Regions from separate parts of the Phyllobacterium sp. 1468 genome, predicted to be linked through region 2. Evidence: riboswitches for the same ligand, from Rfam matches in the RefSeq annotation. Region 2 holds a riboswitch; each other region holds the start of a gene.
What was found. A riboswitch is a leader RNA that binds a small molecule or an ion and turns the genes downstream of it on or off. The one in region 2 is predicted to bind thiamine pyrophosphate.

Region 1 (5,174 bases), 780 kb from region 2:
GGACGATGCCAGGCGAGAGGTTCTCTATAGCAGTCACCCCGCGTGTGTTCTGGGCGGTGATCGCCGTCAAAACACTGGTGCCATAAACGCCAAGCGCCGAGAATGTCTTCAAGTCCGCCTGGACGCCTGCGCCTCCGCCGCTGTCCGAACCGGCAATCGTCAATGCAATTGCAGTCATGCCCGTTCCTTCAACGCCTCATCGACCGCCGCCAGCAATGCAGCGGTTGCGCCTTGCGGATCGTCCTGCCGGAAGATAGCCGAAATTACCGCGACGCCATCGGCTCCCGCGGCAATGGCCGGCGGCGTTCGCGCAAGATCGATGCCGGCGATCGCGCCGATCGGCAGGTCGGGCTTTACCTTACGAATGATTGGTGCCAGACGGCTGAATCCTTCAAAGCCGATAGGTTGCAGATTGTGCTTTGCCGGTGTCTCGAACAGGCCGCCAATACAGGCATAGTCGATGTCAGCCTCGATGGCCGCCTGGGCGTCTGCTTCGTCTTTGACCGTCAGGCCGATGATCGCGTCCGGTCCTAGCAGACGACGCACGTCTGCCACGCGCATGTCCTCGCGCCCGACATGCACGCCTTCGACGCCGGCGGCGAGCGCCACGTCGATACGGTCGTTGACGACAAGCGGCACCCCGGTCCCGTTCAAAGCCGCGTGGATCGTTCTCGCCCGCTCGACCATAAGGCGCGTCGGCGAGTTCTTGTCACGATACTGGATGATCGTAGCGCCACCACGCGCAGCGCTAAGCGCAAGCTGGCCCAGGTCCCTGCTCCCGCCGATAGCATCGACATCGACAATGGCGTTCAGCCGGTAATCTACTTTTGGCATAAGTTCTCTCTTTGAGTTGCAATATTCAGTTTAATTCCACAGCGATGTCTTCGATCTTTGGGACGCTCTTGATCAGCCCCGCATCGTGCATGAAGCCGCCGAACCGTTCGTAGCGGCGCCGATCCAGCGCAGCCGGCCGCTTGGCAAAGCGCGGCAGCGTGTCGATCCAGGCCTGCTTGTTCAATGGATTGTCCAGGTCCGGATAGGCCTGGATAAAAAGCTGCCAGGATTCGTCCGGGTGGTTGGTCAGAAAGATCGCGCCCTTCTCCACGGCAGCGAGAAAGCGCTGTAACCGGTCGTCCTTCAGCAAGTCCGGGTGCGTAACGAAAATAAGCTCGTCATAGGGAGGCACGCCATGTTCTTCCGGGAAGAAGGCGAGCCCCTTGTGCCCTTCCTGCGCCATCTGCGTCAGCTCGAAATTGCGATAGGCACTGACGGTCGCGTCGACCTGCCTAGAAATCAGCGCGGTGGAGAGGGCAAAGTTGACATTGATCAACTCGACATCCCTGGTCGACAGGCCTTCCTCCTTCAGCATGGCGCCCAGCATGGTATCTTCGAAGCCTGCGACCGAGAAGCCAACCTTCTTGCCTTTCAAATCCTTCAGGCTCTTGATTGGCCCATCCGCCAGCGTCATGACCGTATTGAGGGGTGTTTCGACCAGCGTGCCGAACCGAACCAGCGGCAGGCCTTCATCATGGTCAAGAAAAAGTGTGGGCTGATAATGGATGGCGATGTCCGCCTGCTTTGCCGCAACGAGGCGCGGCGGTGCTGCCGGATCGGCCGGCGGGATCAGCTCGACATCCAGACCGGCTTCCGCGAAGTAGCCCTTCTCTTTGGCGATGACCAGCAGCGCATGGTCGGGATTGACGAACCATTCCAGAAGAATCGTCAGCTTGTCGGCCGCGATGGCCGGGCCGGAAATGCCGATCGCAGAAATGGCGAGACAGATCATGAAGATCAGGGGATGAATGCGAAACATCGAAGGTCCTTTTACATGCTGTGAATGGGGAATTGTCATGCCTCACGCGCCCATGGCGTCAGCCGTTTTGCCAGCGCATCCACAAGGAAGCGCAGGGCGATAGTCAGCGTGGCGAGAATGATGAGGGCAGCAAACAGCGTATCCGTCTGCATGCGTGCATTGGCCTGAAGCATGACGAAGCCGAGACCGCGCGACGAGCCGACCCATTCGCCGATGACAGCGCCGATCGGGGCAAAAACCGCCGCGACGCGCAAGCCGGAACCCAGTGCGGGCAAGGCGCTCGGCACACGTACAAGGAACAGTGTCGCGAGGGGAGATGCCTGTGTCAGCGCTGCCGCGTCGAGCAGATCCTGATTGGTACGCTGCAGACCGTCAGCAAAGGCCGAGGCGACTGGAAAGAAGATGATGAGGCTTGCCATGACGACCTTGGAGGCAAGGCCGAACCCGAACCACAGCACCAGCAGCGGCGCGATCGCGAAAACTGGCAGGGCCTGCAGCACGAGCATCAGAGGCCAGACGATCTGCCGGAAACCGGGCAGGGCACTGACGAGGAGCGCGGTAAGGATGCCTGCCAGCGCCCCGAACATCAGCCCGAGGACGATTTCCATCAGGGTGATGACAGCGTTGGCCAGCAGATAGTTCTGCTCGTCGGCCAGCGTAGCAATAACCGTCAATGGTCCCGGCAGGATGAAACGCGGAGGCACCATCACCCAGACGATTACTTGCCAGCAAAGGACCACCGCCAGCAAAGCTGCGGTTATCTGTAAAACCAGGCGCATGGCGCTGTTCACGCCACTACCGTTTCTGCCGGAGCGTATTTAAGGGAACGGGCACGGTCTGGACTCCATCATGATCGGAGATCCGGATATGTGCGAAGACAAGACTTGAGATGTGCGAAGAAAGCTCAATTCCCGTTCCTACGCCGGCATAACCCGGATCAGGTTCAAGGGTCCAGCTCGACGCTATCTCAGCACTGTACAGTGCCCCCCTCGGAATGAAATCATGATGGAGCGGCGCAAGGACAAAGTCAATTGCGCCGCTGTGGTTGTTTACGAACCTAGTTTGTCAGACGGACGTTCTCGCCATCCACGGATTTACAGGCGGCCTCAACCTGGTAGAAAAAGTCCTGCTGTGCAAAGCCACCACCATCTTCCCAGGCGTGATCTTGCTTGCCACCGCAGTTGAACAACGAGTCCAGTGGAGGCGTGGAACCCTTCTTTAGCTGCACGCCCTCGACGAACAGATAATCTACCGTATTTGGATCGTCGGTTCGCAACGTCAGGTTATAACTGCTGGAGGAAGCGCTCGGTACGCAAAGAGTATGATTGGAGTCCGCAGGATCGGCTGTGTACTTGTATCCAATGTCGCAACCATCGTTTTTGACTTCCATCTTGAGATACAACTTGTCGTAATCTCCAAGATTAATGGTCGTATTGTCTGGCGGCACCTGGGTTTTGACACCCGTACCACGACCATTCGCGCTGTTGGGTCCACTTCTGTAGGCACTAGTGTAGGTTATGGTTCCCACCACGGTTTCCTGGCCGTTCTTCACGACCACAATGGAAACCTTCTTGAAGTACCAGCCGTACATGTCACCGGGAATAAATTTCGCCGTTGTCGGTTTCAATGGCGCCAAAGCCGTTGCATTCACACCGATCGCCACCTTGTCCTGCTTCAGCAGATGCATGAACACTGTGTTTGTTCCGCCGCTGATTGCGACGTTGACCTTTTGATCGGCCGCAGTGAATTTGATGGTAACCTTGTCCGCTTCCGCACCGAGATTGGCCTTGAGGTAGGCTTTTGCACGCGCTTCTGCCGCCGCAGAATTCGACCCGGTGAAAACCGAAGCGCCGGCCAATGCTGCTGAGTCAGCGGCGTTCTGCAATTTGGACCGCTCATTGCTCGCGAGGCTGTAATCCACGGCCAGCCCGGTCATCCCCATGATGGGTATCAGCAGCAATCCGAAGGTTAGCGCTGTTGCCCCGCTGCGGTCTTTCAGGAAATCTCGAATTTTTTTCATTGGCCCACTCCGTCGTTACATGGACCTTTGAATCTGCGGCGTAAATTCGTGCTTAGGAAATTCGTTCACATTTTCACGATCATGCTGGGGCAGCACGATTTGTGTAAAATGATTGTCGGAATGGTAAAAAACCAATGAAGATTGTTAGAGCCCAGGCTGGATATCCGGCCGGACGAAACCTTGACTCGCGACGAGAAGATTGCGTGTGTAGTCCTGCGTGACCTTGCGTTTGGCAAGTTCTGATGCCGTCAGCCGCTCCACTTCGGCACCATTCTGCATGACCATCAGCCGGTCGCACATATGGGTGACCACGGCCAGATCATGGCTTACCATGAGGAAAGTCAGTTTGCGGTCGCGCCTGATCTGCTCGAGCAAGTTCAATACCTCAGCCTGAACCGAGGCATCGAGCGCCGAGGTGGGCTCATCGAGCAGCAGGATCGACGGTTCGAGGATAAGCGCCCGGGCGATGGCGACGCGCTGACGTTGACCGCCCGATAGCTGGTGGGAATAGCGGAAACGGAAGCTCGATCCCAATCCCACTTCATCGAGTGCGCGCAAGATGCGCTTTTCGATATCACCGAAACCATGAATCACCAGCGGTTCCAACAATAACCGATCCACGGTCTGGCGTGGGTGCAGCGAGCCGTAAGGGTCCTGGAATACCATCTGCACTTCACGGTAGAACGTCTTGGTGCGGGACGAACCCAGCGTTTTGCCGTTGACGGTAATCGTTCCGGCGCTGACCGGCGCGAGACCTGCGACAGCGCGCAGCAATGTGGATTTTCCCGAACCGGATTCCCCGACGAGACCGAAGGATTCGCCCGGTGCCACATCGAGGCTGACGCCGCGCAGGGCGAGAAAGCGGTCGAATTTCACTTCAAGCTTTTCAATGACCAATGCCTGGGACCGGGTTGGTGTCATGCGGTCCACTCCGGCTTGCGGTCGAGTACTGGCAGCGGATGCCGGTCGGCCCCGATCTGCGGCATGCAATTGAGCAGGCCTTGCGTGTAGGGATGCTTGGCATTGTGCAAGTCGGTGGCGGCAATTTCCTCAACGATCCGGCCCGCATACATGACGATGACGCGGTCGCAAAACGATGAAACGAGCCGCAGATCATGCGAAATGAAGATCAGCCCCATGCCGCGATCCCGCACCAGATTGTCGAGAATCCTCAGCACGTCGAGTTGCACGGTAACATCCAGCGCCGAGGTTGGCTCATCGGCGATCAGCAATTCCGGCCCGGTGATCAGCATCATGGCAATCATTGCGCGCTGCCCCATGCCGCCCGAAACCTCATGCGGATGCAAATCGTAGACCCGCTCCGCATCACGGATCTGTACG
Region 2 (5,174 bases):
GGCGGCTGGCAGCTGTATCCCATGTCGGGCGCAATATGCGAAACGCAAAAGGGACGGCCATCGCAGCGTTGACGCCCACGACCATAAAGGGTGCGAGACTGAATGGATCGACAAAATGGCGTGACAAGATAAACCAGCCGGAGCCGATGACGATCGGTGGTATGACTATGATGAGACTTGCGCCACGATCGACCGCGCGCTCAAACAGTTTTGGCGAGGCGTAGCCACGCCGGCTTGCAAGATACTCGCGCGCCACCACCAACGCCAGTGAAATGGCCAGCGCCAGCGCAGCCGCACTTGCTCCGAGCACGATGCTGGTCAGGATAGCGCGCCAAACGATCCACTCACCCAGCAGCCGGCCAAGATCGGCCGCCAGCCCCGAAACGACTGTTCCGGCTATCGGCAGCGCGACGAAAAATAGACCGAGGATTATCGTGGCGGCGTTCAGAAGGCATGTCCTTAACGTTGGCTGGTCAAAACGGCGTGTCGTCGTGCGTAGGCTGAACCCTTCCTCGGTGGGGCGCCCGCTTAGGCTCAGAATAGACAGAACCGCAATCGTCAGGCACAATTGCACAAGCGTCAGCGAAACCGCGCGGGCAATATCGAAATCGAAATGTAGCGATTGATAGATCGCAACCTCAAGCGTCGTCGCACGCGGTCCGCCGCCGAGCGTCAGGACGACGGTGAACGATGTAATGCAAAGCATGAAGATCAGCCCCGCGATTCCGGAAATGTTGCGCAGGATCACTGGCCACTCGATCAACCGAAACCGCGCCCATTCTCCCATACCGAGTTGGGATGTGAGTTTCCAATAGTCTTCCGGAATAGAGTCCATGCTCGAGAGCAGCAGTCGTGTTGCCAGAGGAAGGTTGAAAAACACATGCGCAATGAGGATGCCGGTGAGACCGTAAATATTGGGAATGGTTTCTAACCCCAGCCAGTTGAACAGTGCAGCAAGCAGGCCATTGCGCCCATAGATACTGGTGACACCGAGTACGGCGACAAGGGCTGGCAGCGCGAGCGGCAAAGCAAAGAGCCGCAAGATCATTGCACGTCCCGGGAAGTCAGGATGCGTATACAAGGCGCGGGCAAGTGGTATGGCAAACCCCACCGAAAGCAGTGTAGAGAGCAGCGCTTGCAGCAATGTGAAGCGAGCAATGCGCCACAGATAGCCGTCGAAGGCGGCAAAGCCTTCCGTGCCGCCACGCAGCGCTTCAACTGCGAGGCTCAAGCCTGCACCGCCCGCAAGCACCGTAAGGAAGGCGAGGGCGAGAGCCCCGGCCAATGGCTTCAAGGATATCAATTTGTCACAGGCTCATGGCCGACAGCCATTCATCGATCCAGGCTTTGCGATTCCGGGCCACTTCCTCCGGTGGAAAGATCAATGTTTTCGCCGGTTTGACCAAGGCATCAAAGGCAGGATCGAGCGGTCCGCTTGTCCCCGCGGCCGGAAACATCCAGTTGCTTTCTGGAATGGTATCCTGGAAAGCCGTTCCGGTCATGAAAGTCAGGAACTGCGCCGAAAGCGGGTTCTTTGCGCCGTTCACAGTTTGCGCGGCCACTTCGACCTGCAGATAATGGCCCTCTTCGAACGCAGCGGCCTTGTAACGCTCGGTCTTTTCGGCAATCACGTGATAAGCAGGCGACGTCGTATAGGAAAGGACCATCGGTGCTTCCCCTTTGGTGAACAGACCATAGGCTTCCGACCAGCCCGGCGTCACGGTCAACACGCGATCCTTCAGTTTGGCCCAGGCTTCGCCGGCCTTATCGCCGTAGACGGACTTCACCCAGAGCAGGAGGCCGAGGCCGGGTGTCGACGTCCGCGGATCTTCGATGACGATTTTCTGGTTCGGATCGCCCTCGACCAGTTGCTTGAGACTGGTGGGTGGGTTCTTGAGTTTTTCCGTATCATAGATCACGGCAAAATAACCGTAGTCGTAAGGAACGAAAGTATCGTCCTTATAGCCGCCCGGAATGTTGATCGAACTTGTGTCGATCCCGTGTGGGGCGAACAGGCCGGTTTCCTTCGCCTCATAGGTCAGATTTGTGTCGAGGCCAAGCACGACATCGGCTTTGGTTGAAGCACCTTCAAGTCTCAGACGGTTGAGCAGAGCGACGCCATCCGTAACCGCGACGAAGTCCACAGTGCAATTGCATTGCTTTTGGAAGGCTTCCTTGACTTTCGGCCCTGGACCCCATTCGGCCGTGAAGCTCTCATAGGTATAGACCGTCAGTTTGCTCTCAGCTTTCGCCGGTCCGGCAAGGGCAAGGGCGAAAATGCCCGCGAGAGTTGCAGATTTCAAAATAGTCTCGAATGGCCGCATCGGCGCCTCCTAGAGTTGAAGATCAAAAGGATTGGTGCGCCGGCTTTTTTGCCGCGTCTAATCCCTCCGCCGGTACAAACCGGATCAGGTTCCGCGGGTTGGCAGGATTTCTCCTTGAGCCTCTCAGCCGATTCTTGCGAATTGGCACCCCGTTAGAGCACTGCAAAGATTAGAGATAAAGCTGTTGCCGTGCAAGCAATATGCCTTAGCTTCGGGTGTGCTTGCCCCGTTGCCACGCCCGCTTTCGCGTCTGGCCATTGTTTGCATTGCGGGAAGACGGGCGGTCGTCGAAGCGCGTCTTTGTAGTTGGTAATGCGATCCGAAGACCGCCCGCTAACGTTGTCCCCCTGCCGGCCAGCTTCTGCTTCTTCCGCGGGGCGAGTGGATGAACCCTGGAGTCCGGGCCCATCGTCGCCGTCGGTGCAGTGTCCGCACGATTGGCGTTTGGCGTCAACAATGGAGGCAATATCTGCCTAGAATGCGCAGATTGACCTCCGAAGACGAACAGGTCGGCCAGCGCTTGGGTCCGTTTCCCGCGCGCTGACACGCCGTCCTTCCCCACTTTCGAACGGCTCCGGAAGCAGCTCCCCATGGAAAGGACCGGAACAGGATAGCTCAGGTTTTATGGGCGTGGATAAATGGCCACGATTATTCTTGCCAGAGGCTGCCGATTTTGCCGATGGCAATGCTGCTGAACTTGTCGAACCACGCACAGCAGCATTGCCATTCGGACACGACTAATAGCCAACCAACCCATGCGGCGCACAGACACATCTATCCCGCTGTCCTCACGCATGCTATGGGCGATCCATGAGCAAATTCGTTATACTTCTTGGTGGAGCCGTCCATGTTACGGACCGTCTCCTGCGCCTTGTCGCCGGGGCGCACGTGCTCGCTGCCGATGGAGGAATCGCGCATGCAGCCCCGCTAGGGCTCGAACCGGAACTTTGGCTTGGCGATTTCGACTCGACTTCACCGGAGCTCGCAGCACAGTATGCCAAAGTTCCGCGGATGGAATTTCCGTCCGAGAAGGACATGACTGACGGCGAACTCGCCTTGAACGAAGCCTACCGGCGGGGTGCGACTGAAGTGATCCTCTGCGGGGCTTTTGGCGGCGAGCGCACCGATCATGCACTGCTGCATTTGACCATGGCGACGCGGTATGCAGCCGAAGGTAGGAAGCTTGTTCTCTCGAGCGGTTACGAAGAGGCGCATCCCCTGGTTGCAGGTGCTTACGACTTCGATTTTGTCGACGGAACCCTTTTTAGCATTGTTGCATTTTCGCAATTGAGCGGACTTTTCATCCGTGGCGCGCGCTGGCCGCTTGAAAATGTGGAACTTTTTTTCGGTTCATCGCTTACAGTGTCGAATGCCGTGCGTGGGAACCTCCACGTGTCACTTCATTCGGGTAAAGCGATTCTGATTGCTGCGCCGCAAATTGCCTGACGCTTGTCAAATAAAAGCGGAAAGTGTAATTGTCGGCAGGCAGCATTGGGGACGCAAGCTGATGAGTTTGGTATTAAAACGGAGAGGTCTTCCATGTTGAAAAGTTTATCCACGATTGCAGTCGCAGGGCTTTTGGCGCTTTCAGTTGCTGGTTGCACGACCAGTGATCAGCGCGTTGCCGGTTATGGTCTTGGCGGTGCAGCAATAGGCGCATTGGCAGGTGGTGCAATAAATGGTGGAAAAGGAGCTCTCGCAGGTGCTGCGATCGGTGGTGCCGGTGGCGCTCTGGTAGGTGCTGCGACGAATAACAACAATGGCAGCCGCTATTGCACTTACGAAAATCGCTATGGCGAACGCTATCGCGCTCCTTGCCGCCGCTATTAATTTTGCATTAAGCTGGAAAAAAGACAGGCCGGGAAATTCCGGCCTGTTTGTTTTCGAGATCACCATTCGTCGGCCAACGCTCAGCGATCTTTCTTCTGCCGCATTATCTACGCAGAGTCTGGTTCGTTTCGATGTGAGAGGATTTTAAGATGACACTTCGTTTAACTGCAATTGCGGTTTCGGCACTTCTGGCTTTGTCTGTAGCCGGTTGCGCGACGAGTGAGCAAAATCAACGCGCCGGGACGGGCGCTTTGATCGGCGGTGGCGTTGGTGCGCTGGCTGGCCAGGCTCTTGGACATGATACGAAGAGCACCGTCGTTGGTGCAGCAGGCGGCGCACTTCTTGGTGCAGCCATCGGAACCGCAACTACCCCGCGAGGACAAAGCGGCAACTACTGCCGTTACCAGCGGCGTGACGGATCCATCTACGAGGCCCCCTGCGAAGGCAATGGCGGTGGCGGTTACTAATCTCACCGCTCGACCAGAGCTTTTGTGTAGGTACAACAGGCCGGAAATTCCGGCCTGTTTTGCATCATGGCATTTGACAGCGGCAATAATCTCGCCGACAAGCACGGCAATCTTCGATCGTGGCTCCATTTTCCAGAACTGTAACTTGTATGGCTCCCCCTCTTCTCCGTCTTGACCAGATAGCGCTGACTTTCGGTGGCACGCCGCTTTTGAGCGACGCGGCCATTTCCGTCAGCGAAAACGATCGCATTGCGCTGGTCGGCCGAAATGGATCGGGGAAATCGACGCTGCTGAAAATTGCCGCCGGATTTATCGCGCCCACCGACGGCGAAGTGTTCAAGCATCCGGGCGTCACAGTGCGTTACCTGGCGCAGGCTCCCGACATGGAAGGCTTTGACACCGTCCGCGCCTATGTCGAGGCGGGTCTGGGGCCGGCTGACGATCTCTACCGGGTCAGTTATCTGCTCGAACATCTCGGCCTGACCGGCGAGGAGGCGCCGGACAATCTTTCCGGTGGCGAAACACGCCGTGCCGCATTGGCCAAGGTGCTGGC
Region 3 (5,174 bases), on a different contig from region 2:
TGCAGGTAAACGGAGACAGCGATCATCAGGGCATAGACCGCAATCATGATCTGTGCCTCGCTGCGAACCTTCCGGCGACCTTTTGCCGGCACGAATGTATCGCTGCAACGTCCCGAAGCGTTTATCACAAGCGTCTTGATGTGGCTCCACCAGACGGGAATGCCGGACAGGTGCACGAGGTATTGCCGCATGGTTTCCGGCTTGAGGGACATCAGCTCAGGATCGTTCTCCGGATCCTGAGTGAAGCGGTGGTGGGCCAGGTGAAAGTAGCGAAACCAGTCCGAGGGCAGGACAAGCAGGACGCTACAGACGCGGGCAACCCAGTCGTTCAACCACTGCGTCCTGAATGGCGTGCGGTGGATTGACTCGTGTATGAGGGTAAACAGGAACACGATCAGAATCCCTTGCAGGATCATCAAGAGCGGCCAAAGGGGTATCCGCACGGCGATCAACCATCCGAGCAGAATGATCGAGCCCCAATGGAGGGCGAGTTGAAGGAGGCCAGCACGGTCCGATTTGGTGGTCAGACGATTGCGCTCCTCCGACGTCAATGATGCAATGACAGTCCGGTGATCCATTTGGCAATGATAAGCGAACGGAGCACTTATTTATATAACTTCTCGAACGTCTAGATATGAAATTTGACTCTACGGTATGTGGCAAATAGTGTGACGCCGAATCGACTGTTATTGACGTTCGTTGCTGATGTTGCGCGCCGTTACGGGCAGAAAATAATTCAAAATCAAAGCGCTGTGATATTAAAATAATCGTAGTGCTCAATCAGCGGGTCTAAGGCTTGATCTGCAAACCACGCTACCATCCTTTGAAAACGGGGCCGCATCGGCCCTTTTTCATGCACGCAAGGCAGGCATTAAGTTGCCAGCACATCATTAGAGGAGATTTCCATGAGCATTCGCCGTATTGAAGTTGGTCCACGCATGAGCCAGGTCGTAATCCACGGCAACACGGTCTATCTCGCTGGCCAGGTCGGCAGCCCAGGCAAGAGCGTGACGGAGCAGACCAAGGATGTCCTGGCTTCGATTGACCGCTTGCTCAAGGAAGCCGGCACCGACAAATCCAAGCTGTTGCAAGCCATCATCTGGCTCGATGACATGAAGGATTTCGGCGAGATGAATGCGGCGTGGGATGCGTGGGTCGATCCGGCAAACACACCGGCACGCGCAACGGGCGAAGCCAAGCTTGCAACGCCAGAATACAAGGTCGAGATCATTATCACTGCCGCGATCTAGAGCTGTCGATGTTCATGCTCTGACAACCTGCAATTGGCGGCTTTCTCCACTCCGGTGTTCGAAAACCGCCATTTTCGGCGCTTCATGGCAGGAATCTTGAAAGCCCTTGGAATCTATTTTGGTTGGGTTCTGGATAGTCAGCCTGAAGCCGACTGAAATAGACACGGCACAAAAATTATCCCTGCCTAGTGACCAGAATAGTTGGCGTCGTAGCAGGAATACTCAAGTAAATTGCTTGAGCGCACTGGATTTTTGGCGCGGAAATGCATAAAGTCCGCGCTTCTCCGGATTGCCGTAGTGGCAATTCTTCAAACGCTTGTCTGATTGTGGCTCATTTCCTTCCGCAAGGCGAGACAAGCATGGGTAAGGAAAACGATTGCAAGTTCTCGTCCGTGATAACAATGTTGAACAGGCCCTTCGGGTCCTGAAGAAGAAGATGCAGCGGGAAGGTCTCTTCCGCGAAATGAAGGCGCGCCAGGCTTTCGAAAAGCCATCCGAGCGTCGTGTCCGTGAAAAAGCAGAAGCCGTTAGCCGTGCCCGCAAGGCTGCACGCAAGCAGGCTCAGCGCGAAGGCCTGTTGCCAGGTCCGAAGAAAAAGGAACGCGTTGCCCGCCCAGCCGGCAACAATGGCAGCGATTACAACAACCGTTAATTTTTGTGACCGGTCATCCGGTTATAATTAGACGCGACAGAACCCGCATGGTCCAGACCGTAGCGGGTTTTCGTTTGTCTGGAGATGGACCTGCTTGACAACTGCGTCAACAGCGGGTCACATAAACACATTCACCAGGGGAGTCCCGACAAGGGGCTGAGATACTGCTGGCTTTGCAGCGCAGTGACCCGTTGAACCTGATCCAGTTCATACTGGCGTAGGGACGGTGCAAAAGTCTTCGCGTGGAGTGTCTTGGCACTCGGTCTCTATTCAGACTCGCGAACTCCTTTCATCCTTCCGGCACAGAACTGGGTTTCCACGCACTTGCTGCGCCGTGCGTCCACTTGAATGGACGCATAAGGGGCGCAGCAACACTTTTAATGGCTCGTGATCCTTATCCGAAAAGGAAGCGCTTTTTGGGGTCATGAGCGGGCAAAGGAACCTGATGATGACCGTTTTTAATCCAACTATTTCAAACACGCCGAGCGTTTCGACAGGTCCACTGCCTGCGTCGAGCAAGATTTACAAAACCGGGCGTTTCCATCCTGACATCCGCGTGCCCATGCGCGAAATCGCCGTTCACCCGACTGCCGGTGAGCCCAACGTTGCGGTTTATGATTCCTCAGGTCCGTATAGCGATCCGACGGCAGTTATCGATATCGCCAAAGGCATCCCGCGCGTTCGCGAACGCTGGCTCGCCGCGCAGAATGATGTCCATCGCTATGAAGGGCGCAGCGTTATCCCGGCGGATAATGGCTTCGCCACGGGCGAACGGCTGACGCCGGAATTTCCCATCCGCCACAATCCATTGAAGGCCAAAGACGGCAAGGCCGTTACCCAGCTTGCTTATGCACGGGCAGGTATCGTCACGCGAGAAATGGAATATGTCGCGATTCGCGAAAATCTGGGCCGGGAGAATGCAAGGAATGGTGGGGTGCGCGACGGCGAATCGTTCGGTGCATCAATCCCCGATCACGTGACACCGGACTTCGTCCGCGAAGAGATAGCGCGGGGCCGCGCGATCATTCCTGCCAATATCAATCATCCCGAGCTTGAGCCGATGATCATCGGGCGCAACTTCCTGGTCAAGATCAACGCCAATATCGGCAATTCCGCAGTGACGTCCTCCATGGCCGAGGAAGTGGAAAAGATGGTCTGGGCCGCGCGCTGGGGCGCGGACACGGTGATGGATCTTTCCACCGGGCGCAACATTCACAATATACGCGAGTGGATTATCCGGAATTCACCGGTGCCGATTGGTACGGTGCCGCTCTATCAGGCACTGGAAAAGGTCGATGGCATTGCGGAGAATCTCACATGGGAGGTTTATCGCGACACGCTGATAGAACAGGCGGAGCAGGGTGTGGATTATTTCACGATCCATGCCGGCGTGCGATTGCACTACATTCCGCTGACCGTGAACCGCGTCACGGGCATTGTCTCGCGCGGCGGTTCGATCATGGCCAAGTGGTGCCTGCACCACCATCGCGAAAGCTTCCTCTATGAGCATTTCGAGGAAATCTGCGATATCTGCCGCGCCTATGATGTCAGCTTTTCACTGGGGGATGGTTTGCGGCCCGGCTCAATCGCCGATGCCAATGATGCGGCGCAGTTTGCCGAACTCGAAACGCTTGGCGAACTCACGCAGATTGCGTGGGCAAAGGATTGCCAGGTGATGATCGAGGGCCCCGGTCACGTGCCGATGCACAAGATCAAGGAAAACATGGACAAGCAGCTCGCAGTTTGCGGCGAGGCTCCGTTCTATACGCTCGGACCGCTGACGACGGATATTGCGCCGGGCTATGATCACATCACGTCCGGCATCGGCGCAGCGATGATCGGCTGGTTCGGGACGGCGATGCTTTGCTATGTGACGCCGAAAGAGCATCTGGGCCTGCCGAACCGCGACGATGTTAAAGTCGGCGTGATCACCTACAAGATTGCCGCTCACGCTGCTGACCTTGCCAAGGGACATCCCGCGGCTCAACTGCGTGATGACGCGTTGTCACGGGCGCGTTTCGAGTTTCGCTGGGAGGACCAGTTCAACCTGTCGCTCGACCCGGAAACGGCGCGTCTCTACCACGATGAAACATTGCCCAAGGAAGCGCATAAGGTGGCGCATTTCTGCTCGATGTGCGGGCCGAAGTTCTGTTCCATGCGCATCTCGCACGACATCCGTGCCGAGGCGCAAAAGGAAGGCATGGCGGCCATGGCGAAGAAATTTCGCGACGGCGGCGACCTATATATGCCGTTGAACACAGGCGCCTGACAGAATGAACGTTCTCGTAAAGGGTGCCGGCGTGGCCGGGTTGTCGGTCGCCCATGAATTGATGTCGCGCGGCGCCCGTGTGACGGTGCTCGATCCGCAACCGGCCAGCCCCGCGGCGGCATCCTGGTTTGCGGGGGGAATGCTAGCACCCTACTGCGAGCGGGAAAGCGCTGAACAGGTGGTTCTTGAGCTCGGGCTTGGTGCCGCAGACTGGTGGGAAGCGGCGCTACCCGGCTCGGTGACCTGCAATGGTACGCTGGTCTTGGCGCCAATCCGCGACGTCAGGGAGCTTGAACGCTTCGGCTCGCGAACATCTGGCTTTGAATGGGCTGACGATGACGCGATTACAACGCTGGAGCCGGACCTTGCCGGGCGCTTCCGCAAGGGATTGTTCTTTGAGGGGGAAGCGCATCTTGACCCCCGACGCGTGTTGATCCGTCTTGCGGCGAAATTGGCGGAAGCTGGGGTAGTATTTGAAACTGATCCGGTGCGAACCGCGACAGCTGGTTTTGATTGGACCGTTCAGTGCACCGGCTATTCCCGCGACGATCAAACCATACGCGGCGTGCGCGGTGAAATGCTGGTCCTGCGGACCGCTGATATCTCCTTGTCACGTCCCGTCAGGCTCGTTCATCCGCGCTTTCCAATCTATGTCGTGCCGAGGGCGGATCATACGTTCATGGTGGGCGCAACAATGCTTGAAAGCGACTCGGTCGGTCCAATCACCGTGCGCTCGATGATGGAATTGCTAAACGCGGCTTATAGCCTGCACCCCGCCTTCGGCGAGGCCGAGATTGTCGAAACCGGGGTGGGCATTCGTCCCGCCTATCCGGACAATCTGCCCCGTGTCGTCCGCGAGGGTAACACCATCAGCATCAACGGGCTTTACCGACACGGTTTCTTGCTTGCCCCGGCGATGGCCATGCTGGTGGCGGACATGGTTTCGAATGAAAGGAGAGCACACTGATGAAACTGTTCGTCAACGGAGAACCGCATGATGTTG

Region 1: linked by a shared signal. The riboswitch ahead of J2X72_RS04950 (ABC transporter permease) and the one ahead of thiB (thiamine ABC transporter substrate binding subunit) in region 2 are both predicted to bind thiamine pyrophosphate.
Region 3: linked by a shared signal. The riboswitch ahead of thiC (phosphomethylpyrimidine synthase ThiC) and the one ahead of thiB (thiamine ABC transporter substrate binding subunit) in region 2 are both predicted to bind thiamine pyrophosphate.

Annotation. Positions count from the first base shown of each region.
Region 1 is NZ_JAVDSX010000001.1:1,038,117-1,043,290, reverse strand. Features, by position in the region: gene thiD (bifunctional hydroxymethylpyrimidine kinase/phosphomethylpyrimidine kinase) at 1-178, opposite strand, end outside; gene thiE (thiamine phosphate synthase) at 175-834, opposite strand; gene J2X72_RS04955 (ABC transporter substrate-binding protein) at 860-1,786, opposite strand; gene J2X72_RS04950 (ABC transporter permease) at 1,849-2,592, opposite strand; TPP riboswitch at 2,711-2,813, opposite strand; gene J2X72_RS04945 (TadE/TadG family type IV pilus assembly protein) at 2,871-3,833, opposite strand; gene J2X72_RS04940 (ABC transporter ATP-binding protein) at 3,978-4,754, opposite strand; gene J2X72_RS04935 (ABC transporter ATP-binding protein) at 4,751-5,174, opposite strand, start outside.
Region 2 is NZ_JAVDSX010000001.1:261,777-266,950, reverse strand. Features, by position in the region: gene thiP (thiamine/thiamine pyrophosphate ABC transporter permease) at 1-1,303, opposite strand, end outside; gene thiB (thiamine ABC transporter substrate binding subunit) at 1,308-2,324, opposite strand; TPP riboswitch at 2,369-2,486, opposite strand; gene J2X72_RS01360 (thiamine diphosphokinase) at 3,135-3,770, shown strand; gene J2X72_RS01355 (hypothetical protein) at 3,864-4,154, shown strand; gene J2X72_RS01350 (YMGG-like glycine zipper-containing protein) at 4,304-4,621, shown strand; gene J2X72_RS01345 (ABC-F family ATP-binding cassette domain-containing protein) at 4,771-5,174, shown strand, end outside.
Region 3 is NZ_JAVDSX010000002.1:587,975-593,148, reverse strand. Features, by position in the region: gene J2X72_RS08290 (fatty acid desaturase family protein) at 1-578, opposite strand, end outside; gene J2X72_RS08285 (RidA family protein) at 906-1,250, shown strand; gene rpsU (30S ribosomal protein S21) at 1,627-1,902, shown strand; TPP riboswitch at 2,029-2,144, shown strand; gene thiC (phosphomethylpyrimidine synthase ThiC) at 2,351-4,171, shown strand; gene thiO (glycine oxidase ThiO) at 4,176-5,138, shown strand; gene thiS (sulfur carrier protein ThiS) at 5,138-5,174, shown strand, end outside.